DNA from 3 places in the Afipia felis ATCC 53690 genome. Region 1 is predicted to be linked to each of the others. Evidence: predicted binding sites of a transcription regulator. Region 1 holds the regulator's gene; each other region holds the start of a gene.
The links. The regulator LexA, encoded in region 1, represses DNA repair genes until DNA is damaged. The targets are predictions, from matches to a motif close to TGTTCNNNNTGTGTTCNG.
Positions count from the first base shown of each region.

Region 1 (4,866 bases):
ACGCGATCTCCACCTCCAACAACGACGCCTTGTTCGTTTCCGGATTAGGCCACGTGCTGTCGATCTCCGGTTATCACATGGCGGTCGTCGCGGGCGTGGTGTTCTTCGCGATCCGGGCTCTGCTTGCGCTTAGTCCGGCGTTGAGCACGCGGTTTACGATCAAGAAATGGGCAGCGTTGGCGGCGCTGATCGCTGCGCTATTTTACTTATTGCTGTCGGGCGCGGAGGTCGCGACGCAGCGTTCGTTTTATATGACGGCGCTGGTGCTGGTTGCGGTGATGGCGGATCGCCGCGCGATCACGTTCCGCACGCTGGCACTCGCCGCCATGCTGGTGTTGCTGGTGGCGCCCGAGGCGCTCGTGCACCCTAGTTTTCAGATGTCCTTTGCCGCGACACTCGGTCTCGTCGTACTGGCGCAGATAGGCATGCCGCGATGGTTCGGCACAAACGATGATACCCGACTCGGACGCTTCGCCGCGTGGGGCGGGCGCGAACTCGTGGTGCTGGCTCTGGCGTCGTTTGTCGCGGGTCTTGCGACCACGCCCTATGCAGCCTTCCATTTCCACCGCATCGCGCCTTACGGCGTCATCGCCAATCTGGCTGCCATGCCGGTCGTGTCCGCGCTGGTGATGCCGGCGGGCCTGCTCGGGATCGCGGCCATTCCGTTCGGCTTCGACGCCTTGTTCTGGCACCTGATGGAGGTCGGCATCGACTGGATGATCGCGGTGTCGCAGTGGGTAGCGGCGCTGCCCGGTGCGTTCGGGCGCGTTCATGCCTTCGGCATCGGGCCGCTGATCGTCATGAGCGGCGGCATTGTTGTGCTCGGCTTGCTGCGTTCGCCGTTGCGATGGGCGGGAGCCGGATTGATCGGTTGTGGTGTGATGTGGGCGGCTGCCGCAACCGAGCCCGACATCCTGATCGCGCGCGATGCGTCGAGTGTCGCGGTGCGCGGCAAGGATGGCCACCTGCGCATCATGCACACGGCCAAGAACGCTTTCCTGTGGCGCGAGTGGCTGGCGGCTGATGCTGATCCGCGCGTCATCACGGACCCTGGTCTCGCGCGGGGCGTGGCATGCGATGAGGCGGGATGCGTGGTCGAGGGCAAGGAGGGCGATCTTATTGCGCTGGCGCGGCAACCCGACGCGCTGGCAGACGATTGCACGCGAGCGAAAGTCCTGATCACGCCGTATCAGGTGCCATCCGATTGTGCCGCCCAGGTGTTCCATCGCGATGCGCTGCGCGAACTGGGCGGAGTGACATTAAGAAAGACAGTGCAGGGCTACAGTATTACGGCCAGCCAAACCGTTGGTATTGACCGGCCCTGGTCGCCCGCCATTCCAGATGTCTCTACAGGCCCGCACGGCAACAATGCCACCGGACGCAAGCCATCCCGGCAGCCGGTCGATGCGACCCCGCCGGCGGCAGAACAGGAGGCCGCCGACTAGAGGGTAGTCTCAGTATTTGCGGTAAAGTCCGATCAGCTTGCCTTGGATGCGGACACGGTTCGGCGGCAGGATACGAACTTCATAGGCCGCATTGGCCGGCTCCAGCGCAATGGAGGCCCCACGGCGGCGGAAGCGCTTGAGGGTCGCTTCCTCTTCGTCGATCAGGGCCACGACGATGTCGCCAGTATCGGCATTCTCATTGCGCTGGATCAACGCCATGTCGCCGTCGAGGATACCGGCTTCCATCATGGAATCGCCGCGCACTTCCAGCGCGTAATGCTCGCCAGAGCCGAGCATGTCGGGCGGCACGCTGATGGTGTGGCTGCGGGTCTGCAGCGCTTCAATCGGGGTACCGGCCGCGATGCGGCCCATCACTGGGACCGCGACAGGCTGCTCGCCGCTCTCCTCGAAGTTTCCGGACGGGGTGCTGCGAACCTTGCCGAGATTGCCTTCGATCACGCTTGGGGTGAAACCACGCCGCGCGCCGCTGTTGGCGGCGGGCTCCGGCAGCTTGATGACCTCGATCGCGCGGGCGCGGTTGGCGAGCCTGCGGATGAAGCCACGCTCTTCCAGAGCCGTGATAAGGCGGTGGATGCCCGATTTCGACCGCAGGTCGAGGGCGTCCTTCATTTCGTCGAAGGAGGGCGGAACACCGCTTTCCTTCAGCCGCTCGTTGATGAAGCGCAGCAGTTCATATTGTTTGCGTGTCAGCATCCGGCGCAGCCCTCAATCTCATGTTCCGCGGATCTTCACCCGCTTCCTGGCATCCGCCTTGTTCACGACAAGTGCCAGACTCACTCGAAACAAATCATGAACATACACTATATGTTCCATACATGTTCTGCAATAGTTAAATTCTTATGAATCCAGACGTGCTGTTTTTAGGAAATCATGCCGGAATGAGCCGAGAGGCTGGCAGGGGGCCATGGGGTCTTGCATGGCGATGCCGGAAGAGTTCCTCACAGGAGCCCCGCTTTCTGCGATGCCTCGTTGAGCCACTTCAATGTCTTCTAATTCCAGAACGGGAATGTTCGGTTGAGCTCCTTGCCGCAACCACCTACGTCTTCGCGCAATGCAACGAGCATGCAGAGGAGATGCCGATGGCAGATCAGGACGGATCCGAACCGACGCAGACCGAGATCGATCATCATCTGATGGTGACGTTTTGCCGGACGCTCGACAGCACCGCGCTGCAGCCGATGACAGTGATGCGGATGATGGCGTCTGCGTTAGGCGCAATCTACCGACAGACCTCTGCCTCGCATCATGAACAGGTGTGTCCCTGTGGTTGGCAGCCGTTGCCGTCCGATGTCGAGACGTTGCTGGCAGAAATTGAAGCCGCCGCTCGCCGTCCGCTCGTTCCTGATCTTTCGAACATGCAGATTGTCGGCAGGGCTTAAGACGCGCTGAGCCGGTTCGAGCAGTCAACCGGGCAGGCGGATGATCTCGCAACGCGCGCCAGCCAGTGCGGCGGGCGCATGCGGCGGCCGGATCAACAGCACGTCCGCGACGGACAGGTTGTTCAGGAGCGAGCTGTCCTGACGGCTCACGGCGGTCGCGACAGCGACGCCGTCATCGTTGATGGCGATCCGCGCGCGAAGATATTCCTGACGATGATCGTTGGCAGGCAGATCATGGCCGAGAATGGCATGCTCGATGCAATGTCCGACCTGCGCGCGGCCCGAGAGCGCGCGGATCAGCGGCACCACGAACAGGAACGAACACACGTAGGACGAGGACGGGTTGCCGGGCAGGCCGATCACGCTCATCGCTCCCTTGTGTCCGTGCATCATCGGCTTGCCGGGGCGCAGCGCGATCTTCCAGAACTTGATGTCGATGCCTTCGGCTTCGAACGACGGCTTGACGAGATCGTGCTCGCCGACAGACGCGCCGCCGGTGGTGAGGAGGATATCCACGTTGAGAGCTTCTGCGCGGCGGATGGCGGCGCGCGTGTCTTCCATCGTATCGCGCGCGATGCCGAGATCGATCGGCTCGGCGCCGCTGTTGCGGATGAGCGCGCGGATCGCATAGGCGTTCGAATAGATGATCTGTCCGGGTCCCGGTTGCGAGCCTGGCATCACCAGTTCGTCGCCGGTGGCGAGAACAGCGACCTTCGGCCTGCGGTATACCGGCAGCGTGGGGTGGTTCATTGAGGCGGCGAGTGACAGGTCGCGGTCGCTGAGGAGGGTACCGCGCTTCAGCAGGATGTCGCCTTCATGGAAATCGATGCCGGCCTTGCGGATATGGCGAGGCAGAGGGGCAGCTTCCGCTAAGGTGATGGAATTGTGTTCGCGCTGGACGTCTTCCTGGATGACGATGGTGTCGGCGCCATCGGGCACCACGCCGCCGGTGAAGATGCGGACAGCCTCACCTGTGCCGACGGATTTCTCGCAAGGCCGCCCGGCGGCACTCTCGCCGATCACCTCGAGGCGCGCGCCTTCGGTCGCATCTGTGGTGCGGACGGCGTAACCGTCCATCGCCGACATCGTTGCGGGCGGCTGGGTGCGGAGGGCGGCGATATCACGAGCCAGGGTGCGATGAAGCGCATCGTCGAGTCCGACGTCTTCTTCGGGAAGGGCCTGTATGCCGTCGAGAATGGAGTTCAGTGCGTCGGCGACCGGCATCAACGCCATGATGAAGCGTCCGTTTTATTTTTCATGCTTGTAGACGCCCGACTTGCCGCCGCTCTTTTCGAGAAGGCGGATGCCTTCGATATGAACGCCGCGTTCCACGGCCTTGATCATGTCGTAGATGGTGAGACAGGCGACCGACACCGCGGTAAGCGCTTCCATCTCCACGCCGGTCGGTCCCGTTACCTTGACGCTCGCCTCGACGCGGCAGCCGGGCAGCCTGTCGTCCAGCGTGATGTCGAGCGTAACTTTGGAAAGCGCGAGCGGGTGGCACAGCGGGATGAGATCGGAGGTGTGTTTCGCCGCCATGATGCCGGCGACGCGCGCGGTGCCGAGCACGTCGCCCTTCTTGGCATTGCCCTCGACGATGAGCTTGAGCGTATCGGTGCTCATCACCACGAAACCTTCCGCCACCGCGACACGCTCGGTCGCGTCCTTCGCCGACACATCGACCATATGCGCTTCGCCCTTGGCGTCGATATGGGTGAGGGAAGGTTTACTCATCGTCTCATGAAGCCTTCGCGAGCAGGGTGCGGGTAGCGGAGGTGACGTCGGCCTGCCGCATCAGGCTTTCGCCGACGAGGAAGGTCGAGATGCCGACCTTGGCGAGTCGGGCGATGTCGGCGGGCGTAAAGATACCGCTCTCGCCGACCATGATGCGGTCCTTCGGCACCGAAGCCGCGAGCGTCTCGCTGGTCGCGAGCGTTGTCTCGAAGGTGCGTAAATTGCGGTTGTTGATACCGAGCAGAGGCGAGCGCAGCTTTAGCGCGCGTTCAAGTTCATCCTGATTG
Region 1 covers NZ_KB375270.1:590,623-595,488, forward strand. Annotated here, with positions in the region: gene HMPREF9697_RS02995 (ComEC/Rec2 family competence protein) at 1-1,445, shown strand, start outside; gene lexA (transcriptional repressor LexA) at 1,455-2,159, opposite strand; gene HMPREF9697_RS03005 (hypothetical protein) at 2,546-2,845, shown strand; gene HMPREF9697_RS03010 (molybdopterin molybdotransferase MoeA) at 2,870-4,078, opposite strand; gene moaC (cyclic pyranopterin monophosphate synthase MoaC) at 4,094-4,579, opposite strand; gene trpC (indole-3-glycerol phosphate synthase TrpC) at 4,584-4,866, opposite strand, start outside.

Region 2 (4,866 bases), 860 kb from region 1:
CCGGCCGGGTCATGGTGCGGTGCTGGCGACGCAGGAAACCCTCGACATCATGCGGCTGCGCTACGGCGATAATTTCGCTGGCTCGACGCAGGTGATTTCCTATGGCGAGCCTCTCAAGCTCGGCAAGATCGAGGTCAGCTTCCATCCCGCAGGCCATGTACTCGGCTCGGCACAGATCGCGGTGGATCATGGCGGCCTGCGTATCGTCGCCTCCGGGGACTATAAGGATGCTCCGGACCCGACCTGCACGCCGTTCGAGATCGTGTCGTGCGATGTGTTCATCACCGAGGCGACATTTGGATTGCCGATCTTCCGGCATGGCGATGCGGACGGCGAAATCCGCAAGCTGCTCGATTCCGTTTCGCTGTTTCCCGAGCGCGCGCATCTGGTGGGGGCCTATTCGCTCGGCAAGGCGCAACGCGTGATGGCGCTGTTGCGCAAAGCCGGTTACGGCGCACCAATTTATTTGCACGGCGCGATGGAAAGTATCACGCGCTATTATCAGAGCCGCGGCATCGATCTTGGCGAATTGCGGCTTGCCCGTGATGCCAGGAAGGCCGATCTGGCGGGTACCATCACGCTGGCGCCGCCATCCGCCATCACCGATATCTGGACGCGACGCTTTCCCGATCCGGTGGCCGCCTTCGCCTCGGGCTGGATGCGCACGCGTGCCCGCGCGCGCCAGAAGGGCATAGAACTGCCGCTCGTTATTTCAGATCATGCTGACTGGAATGGTCTCACCGCGACCATCGCCGCGACCGGTGCGGGCGAAGTCTGGGTAACGCACGGGCAGGAAGATGCGCTGGTGCATTGGTGCGAAACCAAGGGGCTGAAAGCACGGCCGCTCGATCTCGTCGGCTATGGCGAGGAAGATGAAGGGGCGAGCGTGGTTGCGGAAGAGGGCGGCGCCGCATGAACCGTTTCGCCCATTTGCTTGATCGTCTTGCTTATGAGCCAGGCCGCAACAACAAGCTGCGGCTGATGACAGCTTACTTCCGTGAGGTCGAAGACCCCGATCGCGGCTATGCGCTCGCCGCGCTGACCGGTGCGCTGTCGTTTCGTCATGCCAAGCCGGGATTGATCCGCGATCTGATTGCGGAACGCACCGATCCCACCTTGTTTGCGCTCTCCTACGATTATGTCGGCGACCTCTCCGAGACCGTCGCGCTGATGTGGCCGACACCGGAACGCGGCGTGCCCGGCCACAATCAGCCGTCCCCCACATTGAGCGAGGTCGTCACCACCTTCCATACACTCGGCAAGACCGAGTTGCCTGCGCAACTCGTGCGATGGCTCGACCAGCTCGACGAGACCGGGCGCTGGGCCCTGCTCAAGCTTGTCACGGGAAGCCTTCGCATCGGCGTTTCCTCGCGGCTGGCCAAGACCGCCGCCGCCGCGCTCGGCGGCAAGGACCCGCATGAGATCGAACTGATCTGGCCGGGCCTTGCACCGCCTTATCTCGATCTGTTCGCCTGGCTGGAAGGCCACGCCGACAAGCCGGTCAACCGCGACCCGGCGCCGTTCCGTCCGGTGATGCTGGCGCATGCGGTGGAGGATGCCGATTTCGATGCTCTTGATCCCGCGGACTTCATCGCCGAATGGAAGTGGGACGGCATCCGCGTGCAGGCGGTGAGCGGCCGCAATGAAAATGGCGAGATCGTTGCGCGGCTTTATTCACGCAGCGGCGAGGACATCACTCGGAGTTTTCCGGATCTGGTGCCGTCGCTCCGGTTGCCCGGCGCCATCGACGGCGAGTTGCTGGTGCTGCGTGAGGGGCGCGTGCAAAGCTTCAACGTGTTGCAGCAGCGGCTCAACCGTAAAAGCGTGACGCCGAAACTGATGAAGGATTATCCGATCCATCTGCGCGCCTACGATCTTCTGGCAGACGATGAAAACGACCTCCGCGAATTGCCGTTCGCCGAGCGGCGCGAACATCTGGAATCGTTCATCGCGCGGCTGGATGATCCGGGCATCGATCTGTCACCGCGTGTGCCTTTTTCGACATGGCCCGAACTGACGGCCGCGCGCGCCGATCCTGCGAGCGCCGGTGCGGGCGATGATGCCGACGCTGTGGAGGGTGTCATGCTGAAGCGTCGCGATGCGCCGTATCTGCCGGGCCGTCCCAAAGGCCAGTGGTGGAAATGGAAGCGCGATCCGCATGTCATCGACGCCGTGCTGATGTATGCCCAGCGCGGTCACGGCAAGCGCTCGTCTTATTATTCGGATTACACCTTTGGTGTCTGGACGGACGGGGAGGAGGGCGATCAGCTTGTGCCGGTCGGCAAGGCCTATTTCGGTTTCACCGACGAGGAACTACTCCAGATCGACCGTTTCGTCCGCCGCAACACCACGGAAAAATTCGGCCCCGTGCGTCACGTCGTGCATGAGCCGGACAAGGGGCTCGTGCTGGAGGTTGCGTTCGAAGGGCTGGCGCGTTCGCCGCGCCACAAGTCTGGCGTCGCGATGCGCTTTCCGCGCATCAACCGCCTGCGCTGGGACAAGCCGCCGGGCGAAGCAGACCGGCTGGAGACACTGGAGCGGCTTCTGAAGACAGACGTTTCTTCTGGGCCTGCCGAGCATGCGGCCAAACGGCACGTCGGTTGAGCAAGCGCGCGTCTAAACATTCTTCAGGTAAGAGGCGGCCAGCTTGAGTTCGTCGAGAACGCGCATTGCGCCGCCATTGCGCCCATCGCGACCACCAGAGCGGAGCGATCCGGCAAGTTTCCAGGGCCTGAATATATTTGATTTTGTTGAAGAAAAACGGCTCCTCAGACTCCGGTTGACTTACCCTGCCTCGATAGGACTATACTAGAACATAACATGAACATAGATGGCCGCTCCTCGTTGAGACAAGCGAGGAAGGCCTTGGATTTCAGGACCGGGCGCATGACCAGCGCGCGTATGAGTACGCTTGCGTCCTTGCAGGACACCATCCGCCATCTCGAGGCGCAGACCATGCCGCTGCATGCCGAACACGTGGCGCTCGGTCATGCCGGAGCGGATGCGACGCTGCAGGGCGGCCTGTTGCGCGGCGCACTGCATGAGGTGTTCGCCCTCGAGACCCGGCAATCGGTCGCCGCAACCGGCTTTGTCGCGGGCATCGCGGAGCGGTTGTCGAACCACAGGCCGCTGCTTTGGGTGCAACAGGATTTTGCGGAAACCGAAGCCGGCGCCTTGTCGATGAGCGGGTTTGCCGAACTGGGACTCGACCCGCGCCGGCTGGTGCTGGTGAGCGTGCCCAATGCGGAAACAGGGTTGAAGGTCGCCGCCGATGCGCTGGCCTGCGATGCGCTGGGCGCGGTGATCCTCGAATTGTGGGGTGGCGCGAAGACATTCGATCTCGTCGCAAGCCGCAGGCTGACGCTCGCGGCCCGATCAAGCGGCGTGCCGTGCGTGATGCTTTCCACGTCAAGCGAACCCGTCATCAGCACCGCGGAAACGCGCTGGATCGTGCGTGCAAGGCGTTCTCCGCCCGGACCGGACTGGATTGCCTGGGGCGCGCCTGTTCTCGATGCAGAACTCGTTCGCAACCGGCATGGGCAGACAGGGCGATGGATCATGGAGTGGGATTGTGATGAGCGTATCTTCCGTGAACCGGCGACGTATTCTCAGCCTCTGGTTGCCGCGCCTGCCGACCGACCGCATCAAGCGCCGGCTCATGCGGGAGGATCGGTCGCGCGCATGCGCCGGGCCGGATGACGCGTTTTTCCGTAACCCCTGGATCATCGCGGACAAACGCAACAATGCGCTGCAGGTCGTCGCCATGAACGATGCGGCGGCGGCCCTCGGGCTTGAGATCGGAGCGCCGCTCGCCAATGCGCGCGCGATCTGTCTCGACATCGAAGTATTTGACGCCGACGAAGCTGCCGATATGCAGGTGCTTGCCGATATCGCGGACTGGTGCGACCGCTTCACGCCGCTGGTGGCACTCGATCTGCCTTACGGATTGTTTCTCGATATCAGCGGCTGTGCGCATCTGTTCGGTGGCGAGGCGGCGATGCTGTCGCGCGTTTGCGATTCACTGTCGCGGCAGGGTTTCGCCGCGAACGCCGCGATTGCCGGAACGCCGGCCTGCGCGCGTGCGCTGACGCGGGCGACGCGCAGCCGGATCGTGCCGGAAGGCGAAGAGGCAACAGCCGTCAGGTCGCTGCCGGTGTTCGCGCTCGGCGTGGAAGATGCGATCACGCGCGGACTGCGCCGTGCGGGGCTGAAGACCATCGGCGATGTTGCCTCCCGTGAACCGCGCGAGATCGCCGCGCGGTTCGGCAAGGCATTCACCGATTTGCTGCGCGAAGTGCTCGGGCAATGCGATGCCCCGATCAGTCCGCGCCGGGTGCCACCGGACTTCATGGTGGAAAAGCATTTTCCTGAGCCGGTCGCGACCGAAGATGCAGTCGCTGCGACACTATCGGGGTTGGCGCAGAAACTCGTCGGCATGATGGAGCGGCAGGGCAAGGGCGCCCGACGGCTGGAGGCCAGCTTCTTTCGTACCGACGGCGCGGTGCGCACCATTGCCGTCGAGGCAGGCCAGGCGGTAACGCGCGTCGGCGTCATGGAGCGCCTGTTTCGTGAGAGGTTCGGCGCGCTGGCCGATCCGATCGATCCGGGATTCGGGTTCGATCTCATCCGCCTGTCCGCAAGCCGCGTCGAAGACGTCGTGCAGGAGCAACGCGATCTCGATGCCCGCGCACAGGACAATGACGATGTGGCCGCGCTGATAGACCGTCTGGCCGCACGGCTCGGCGGTTCGCGGATCAAGGTGTATCTGCCGCAGGATACGCATATTCCGGAGCGTGCGGCGCTGGCCGTGCAGGCGCAGCATCATTTGCCGAAGATTTTATCGGCGCAATGGCCGCAGCGGTACGA
Region 2 covers NZ_KB375270.1:1,452,443-1,457,308, reverse strand. Annotated here, with positions in the region: gene HMPREF9697_RS06860 (ligase-associated DNA damage response exonuclease) at 1-916, shown strand, start outside; gene HMPREF9697_RS06855 (cisplatin damage response ATP-dependent DNA ligase) at 913-2,604, shown strand; gene HMPREF9697_RS06850 (ImuA family protein) at 2,887-3,699, shown strand; gene HMPREF9697_RS06845 (Y-family DNA polymerase) at 3,659-4,866, shown strand, end outside.
Region 2: a site for LexA is predicted at 2,810-2,827, ahead of HMPREF9697_RS06850 (ImuA family protein). Genes of this name have one in related genera too.

Region 3 (4,866 bases), 2.7 Mb from region 1:
TGGTGTCGACGATCATGGCTCTCGGTCTCATTGCCCTGTTCTGGGGCGTGATCTCCGACCTGTGGGCGAAGATCCGCCGTCCGGCGAAGGCTGCGGCCTGATCTACGATCAATCTTCTTCCGGGGCGAAAGCCTCGGAAGGGCTTAATGACGAGCAACGAAAAAGCCGGATCGAAAGATCCGGCTTTTTTGTATCGATCCGCAGCAAACGCCGGCCTTGCCAAAAGGTCCGATCACGTATGGCAAGTAAGGCAGATGGCAAACAAAAAGGCCGGGCAAAAACCCGGCCTTCAAATTCTCGATCGTTCGAAGCTTAGCTTGCCGCGGCGAGCTTCTTCTTCTCGATCTGGCGCTTCAGGTCGGCAGCCTTCGGCGAAAGGGTCGCCGCATTGGCCTTGAGCAGGAAGGCATCGAGACCACCATTGTGGTCGACGCTCTTCAGCGCGTTGGTCGACACCCGCAGCCGCACCGACTGGCCGAGCGTCTCAGAGATCAGCGTGACGTTGCACAGGTTCGGCAGGAACCGGCGCTTGGTCTTGATGTTCGAATGGCTGACCCTGTGGCCAACCTGCGGCCCCTTGGCCGTCAACTCGCAGCGCCGTGACATGGCGAAATCCTTGTGTCTCCCGGAGCCAGAAAGGCCCGCGCGGGGGTTGCTACCGTCCATTTCAGGAACCGCGGACGTATAGTCGGAGGGCGGCCGAGCGTCAAGACGGCGCGGACACCGAAATGCTCGAAAACGCCGGGAGAATAGCGATTTTATGAATAAAGCCAAGCATTTCCCAACATATAATCGGCGTAATCGCGGAAGAGACAAAGCTTTTGCCGGTTCCCGACTTTTCAGTCGAGGGTGAGAACTTGCCCGGCGGCATCAGGATTTTCATTTGATGGATTTTTTCGCCCTGCATCGCTGGCGCCGGCTGCTTTTTCTTGCGCCGTTGCTCCTTGCCGGTCCCGCCCAGGCGCAGGGCCGGATGGACGCCAAATATCAGGCGACCCTGAGCGGCATCGAAATCGGCAAGGGCAGCTGGACGGTGGCGATCGGTGACAAGGACTATTCGGGATCGACCTCGGGCGGCACCACGGGCCTTATCAAGGCCATTGGCGGTGGTCATGGCACCGGGGCCACGCAGGGCAGGGTGCTCGCAGGGCGGCTTGTGCCGGACGCCTATCTGAGTTCGGTATTCTACGGCAAGAAGAACGAGACCATCCGCATCGCCTTTGCCGGAGAGCGTGTGAGCGCGTTCTCCATCGAGCCGGAGCCGCCGTCGACGCCGGAGCGCATTCCGGTGGTGGATACAGAGAGGCGCAACGTGAGCGATCCGATGTCGGGGGTGATGTTTACCGCACCCGGCAAGGACGAACTGCCGAATCCGCAGGCGTGCGCCACAAAGGCTGCGATCTTTGACGGCCGGATGCGTTACGACCTGCAACTCGCATTCAAGCGGATGGAGACGGTGGTGCTCGCGAAGGGTGCCAAGGTTGACGCGGTGGTCTGCACGGTCCGGTTCAAGCCGGTCTCGGGTTACGTGCCCTCGCGCGCCGCGATCAAATATCTTGCCGCGCGTCAGGATATCGACGTGGCGCTCGCGCCGATCGCGGGCACGCGGGTGATGGTGCCGGTGCGGGTGCGGATTCCGACGCCGCTTGGCCTGGGAATGGTGCAGGCGACCGAATTCAACACCGCAGCGCAGCCGCAGGCCGCCAGACGAAGCAATTAGAGCGCGGGAGACGGCGAAAGATTCCTGTGATGAGTCTGCTTGACTCGCGAGGCAAACGGAGTCCTCCGTGCGGTTAAGAAACTGGGTCCCGATGGGCTCAATTGAGGTGCGCTAAAATCGCGATCTGGTGGCATAGGAAACCCACTCGCACGATATCTTGCGGTGAACGAAGCCGAACACGACATGAGTCAGCGATTCGGGCCGCTTTCGTTCCGGACTCGTTCCAATCCTTAAATCCCGAAGGCTTTCGGAGCCGAAAAGCGTCGCGTTGTGAAACACTCCCTTCCTTCTGCTTCTCATTTTCAGACTGACCGCGCGCCCGGCGCGGGCGTCACCGCCGTGCTCGGTCCGACCAACACCGGCAAGACGCATCTCGCGATCGAGCGGATGCTTGCGCATTCTTCGGGGCTGATCGGCCTGCCGCTGCGGCTGCTCGCGCGCGAGGTCTATAACAAGATCGTCGCGCGCGCCGGTGCGGAGTCTGTCGCGCTGATTACGGGCGAGGAGAAGATCAAGCCGCCGAAGGCGCGTTACTGGGTCTCGACCGTCGAGGCGATGCCGCGCGATCTCGACGTGTCGTTTCTCGCGGTCGACGAAATCCAGATCGCATCCGATCTCGAGCGCGGCCACGTCTTCACCGATCGCATCCTGCACCGGCGCGGTCGCGATGAGACGCTGCTGCTCGGCGCCGCGACGATGCGGCCTTTGATCGAGCGGTTATTGCCCGGCGCGAACATCGTCACGCGGCCGCGCCTGTCGCTGCTCGAATTCGCGGGCGACCGCAAGATCACCCGCCAGCCGCGTCGCACCGCGATCGTCGCGTTCTCTGCCGATGAAGTCTACGCCATCGCCGAACTGATCCGCCGCCAGCACGGGGGCGCCGCGGTCGTGCTGGGCTCGCTTAGCCCGCGCACCCGCAACGCGCAGGTGGAGATGTTCCAGTCCGGCGATGTCGATTATCTTGTGGCCACCGACGCGGTCGGCATGGGCCTCAATCTCGATGTCGATCACGTCGCCTTCGCATCCGACCGCAAGTATGACGGCTATCAATTCCGCCGCCTGACACCCGCAGAATTTGCCCAGATCGCAGGTCGCGCCGGACGCGCCACGCGCAACGGCACGTTCGGCACCACCGGTCGCTGCGCACCGTTCGAGCCCGAACTCGTCAACGCGCTGCAGAACCACACTTTCGACAGCGTGAAGATGCTGCAATGGCGCAACACCGTGCTCGATTTCTCTTCGCTTGCGGCATTGCAGGTCTCGCTCGCGCTTGCTCCGGGACACGATGCATTGACGCGTGCGCCGCTCGGCGAAGACCAGCGCGTGCTTGAGCATGCGTCGCGCGACCCGGATGTGCGCGACATGGTGGTGGACGCGGGGGCTGTCGAAAAGCTATGGGATGCCTGTCTGGTTCCCGATTACCGCAAGCTGTCGCCGGCGGCCCACGCGGAGCTCGTGACTACGTTGTTCACGTTCCTCATGCGCAGGGGCCGGATCCCCGATCAGTGGTTCGCGACCCAGGTGGCGCAGGCGGACCGGATCGACGGCGACATCGACACGCTGTCCGCGCGGATTTCACAGATCCGAACCTGGACCTTCGCCGCCAACCGCCCCGATTGGCTTTCAGACCCCCTCCATTGGCAGGAAACCACCCGGGCGGTGGAGGATAAATTGTCTGATGCACTGCATTCGAGGCTAACTGAGCGTTTCGTTGATCGCCGGACCAGTGTATTGATGCGCCGCTTGCGGGAAAACACGATGTTGACGACTGAAATTGGAAAGACCGGCGAAGTCACCGTTGAGGGCCATGTGATCGGCCGCCTCGATGGCTTTATGTTTGCCCCCGATGCCGCCGAGGCGGGTTCGGAGGCGAAGGCTTTGCAGGCCACCGCTCTGAAGGCGCTAGCGGGCGAGATCGATGCGCGCGCGGAGAAGCTCTCCGGTGCTGCTGACGATCAGTTCGCGCTTGCCTCTGACGGCACGCTGCGCTGGACCGGTGATGCGGTCGGCAAGCTCACCGCTGCGGACGATGTATTGCATCCGCGCGTTCGCATCATCGCCGACGAGCGTCTTACTGGCGCATCGCGCGATGCGGTGCAGGCGCGGCTCGATCTGTGGTTCAAGACGCATGTCGAGAAAATCCTCGGGCCAATGTTCGAATTGTCGAAGGCAGAGGATGTCACGGGCATCGCGCGCGGCATCGCCTTCCAGCTCGTCGAGGCGCTCGGCGTGCTCGAACGGCCGAAGATCGCGGCCGAGATGAAGGACCTCGATCAGCCCTCGCGCGCCGTCCTGCGCAAATATGGCGTGCGGTTCGGCGCCTATCACATTTTCTTCCCCGCGCTGCTCAAGCCCGGCGCACGCACGCTCGCCTCGCTGTTGTGGGCGCTGAAGCAGGACGATGTCGACATGAACGCGCTTGGTGGCGCGCAGCATCTTGCCGCCTCGGGTCGCACTTCGTTCCCGGCCGACAAGGCGCTGTCGCAGGATGCCTACCGTGTGCTCGGCTACAAGCTCGCGGGCGAACGCTCGGTGCGTGTCGATATTCTTGAACGTCTCGCCGATCTCATCCGTCCCGCTTTGTCGTGGCGTCCCGGCACCGGCGCTGAGAAGCCTGCGGGCGCGTTCGATGGCCGCTCGTTCACGGTGACACAGGCGATGACGTCGCTCACCGGTTCGGCTGGCGAAGATTTTGCTTCGGTGCTGCGTTCGCTCGGCTATCGCATGGATCGCCGCGCGCCGTTGGCGGAAGCGCCGAAGCCTGCTGAAGCGCCTGCAGAGGCCGCGGCGGAAAGTACGGTTGTAGCCGAGAACGAAGCCCCAGCCGTGCAAACGGAAGCTGCGGCTTCCGAACCGGCAACGGAAACTGTCGCTGCTGAGACTGCTGCAGCAGCGGAAGCGGACGCCGTCACTCACGTGACTGTTGAAGCGCCTGCGGAGGTTGCGAGCGCCTCGAAGCTTCCGGAAGTTGCATTCGCCCCGGCAGAGGAGGCGGACACAGCAACCGAGGCAGCGCCTTCTGCAGAGAAGGCGGAAGAATCATCGCCATCCGATACGGAGGCTGCTTCCGAGGAAGCCGTGCCTTCTGAAGAAGCTGCGGCTGCACCTGCGGAGCCAGAACTTGTCGAAGTGTGGCGGCCCGCGGG
Region 3 covers NZ_KB375270.1:3,307,409-3,312,274, forward strand. Annotated here, with positions in the region: gene HMPREF9697_RS15800 (tripartite tricarboxylate transporter permease) at 1-101, shown strand, start outside; gene rpmB (50S ribosomal protein L28) at 313-606, opposite strand; gene HMPREF9697_RS15810 (DUF3108 domain-containing protein) at 887-1,720, shown strand; gene HMPREF9697_RS15815 (helicase-related protein) at 1,991-4,866, shown strand, end outside.
Region 3: a site for LexA is predicted at 1,929-1,946, ahead of HMPREF9697_RS15815 (helicase-related protein). Genes of this name have one in related genera too.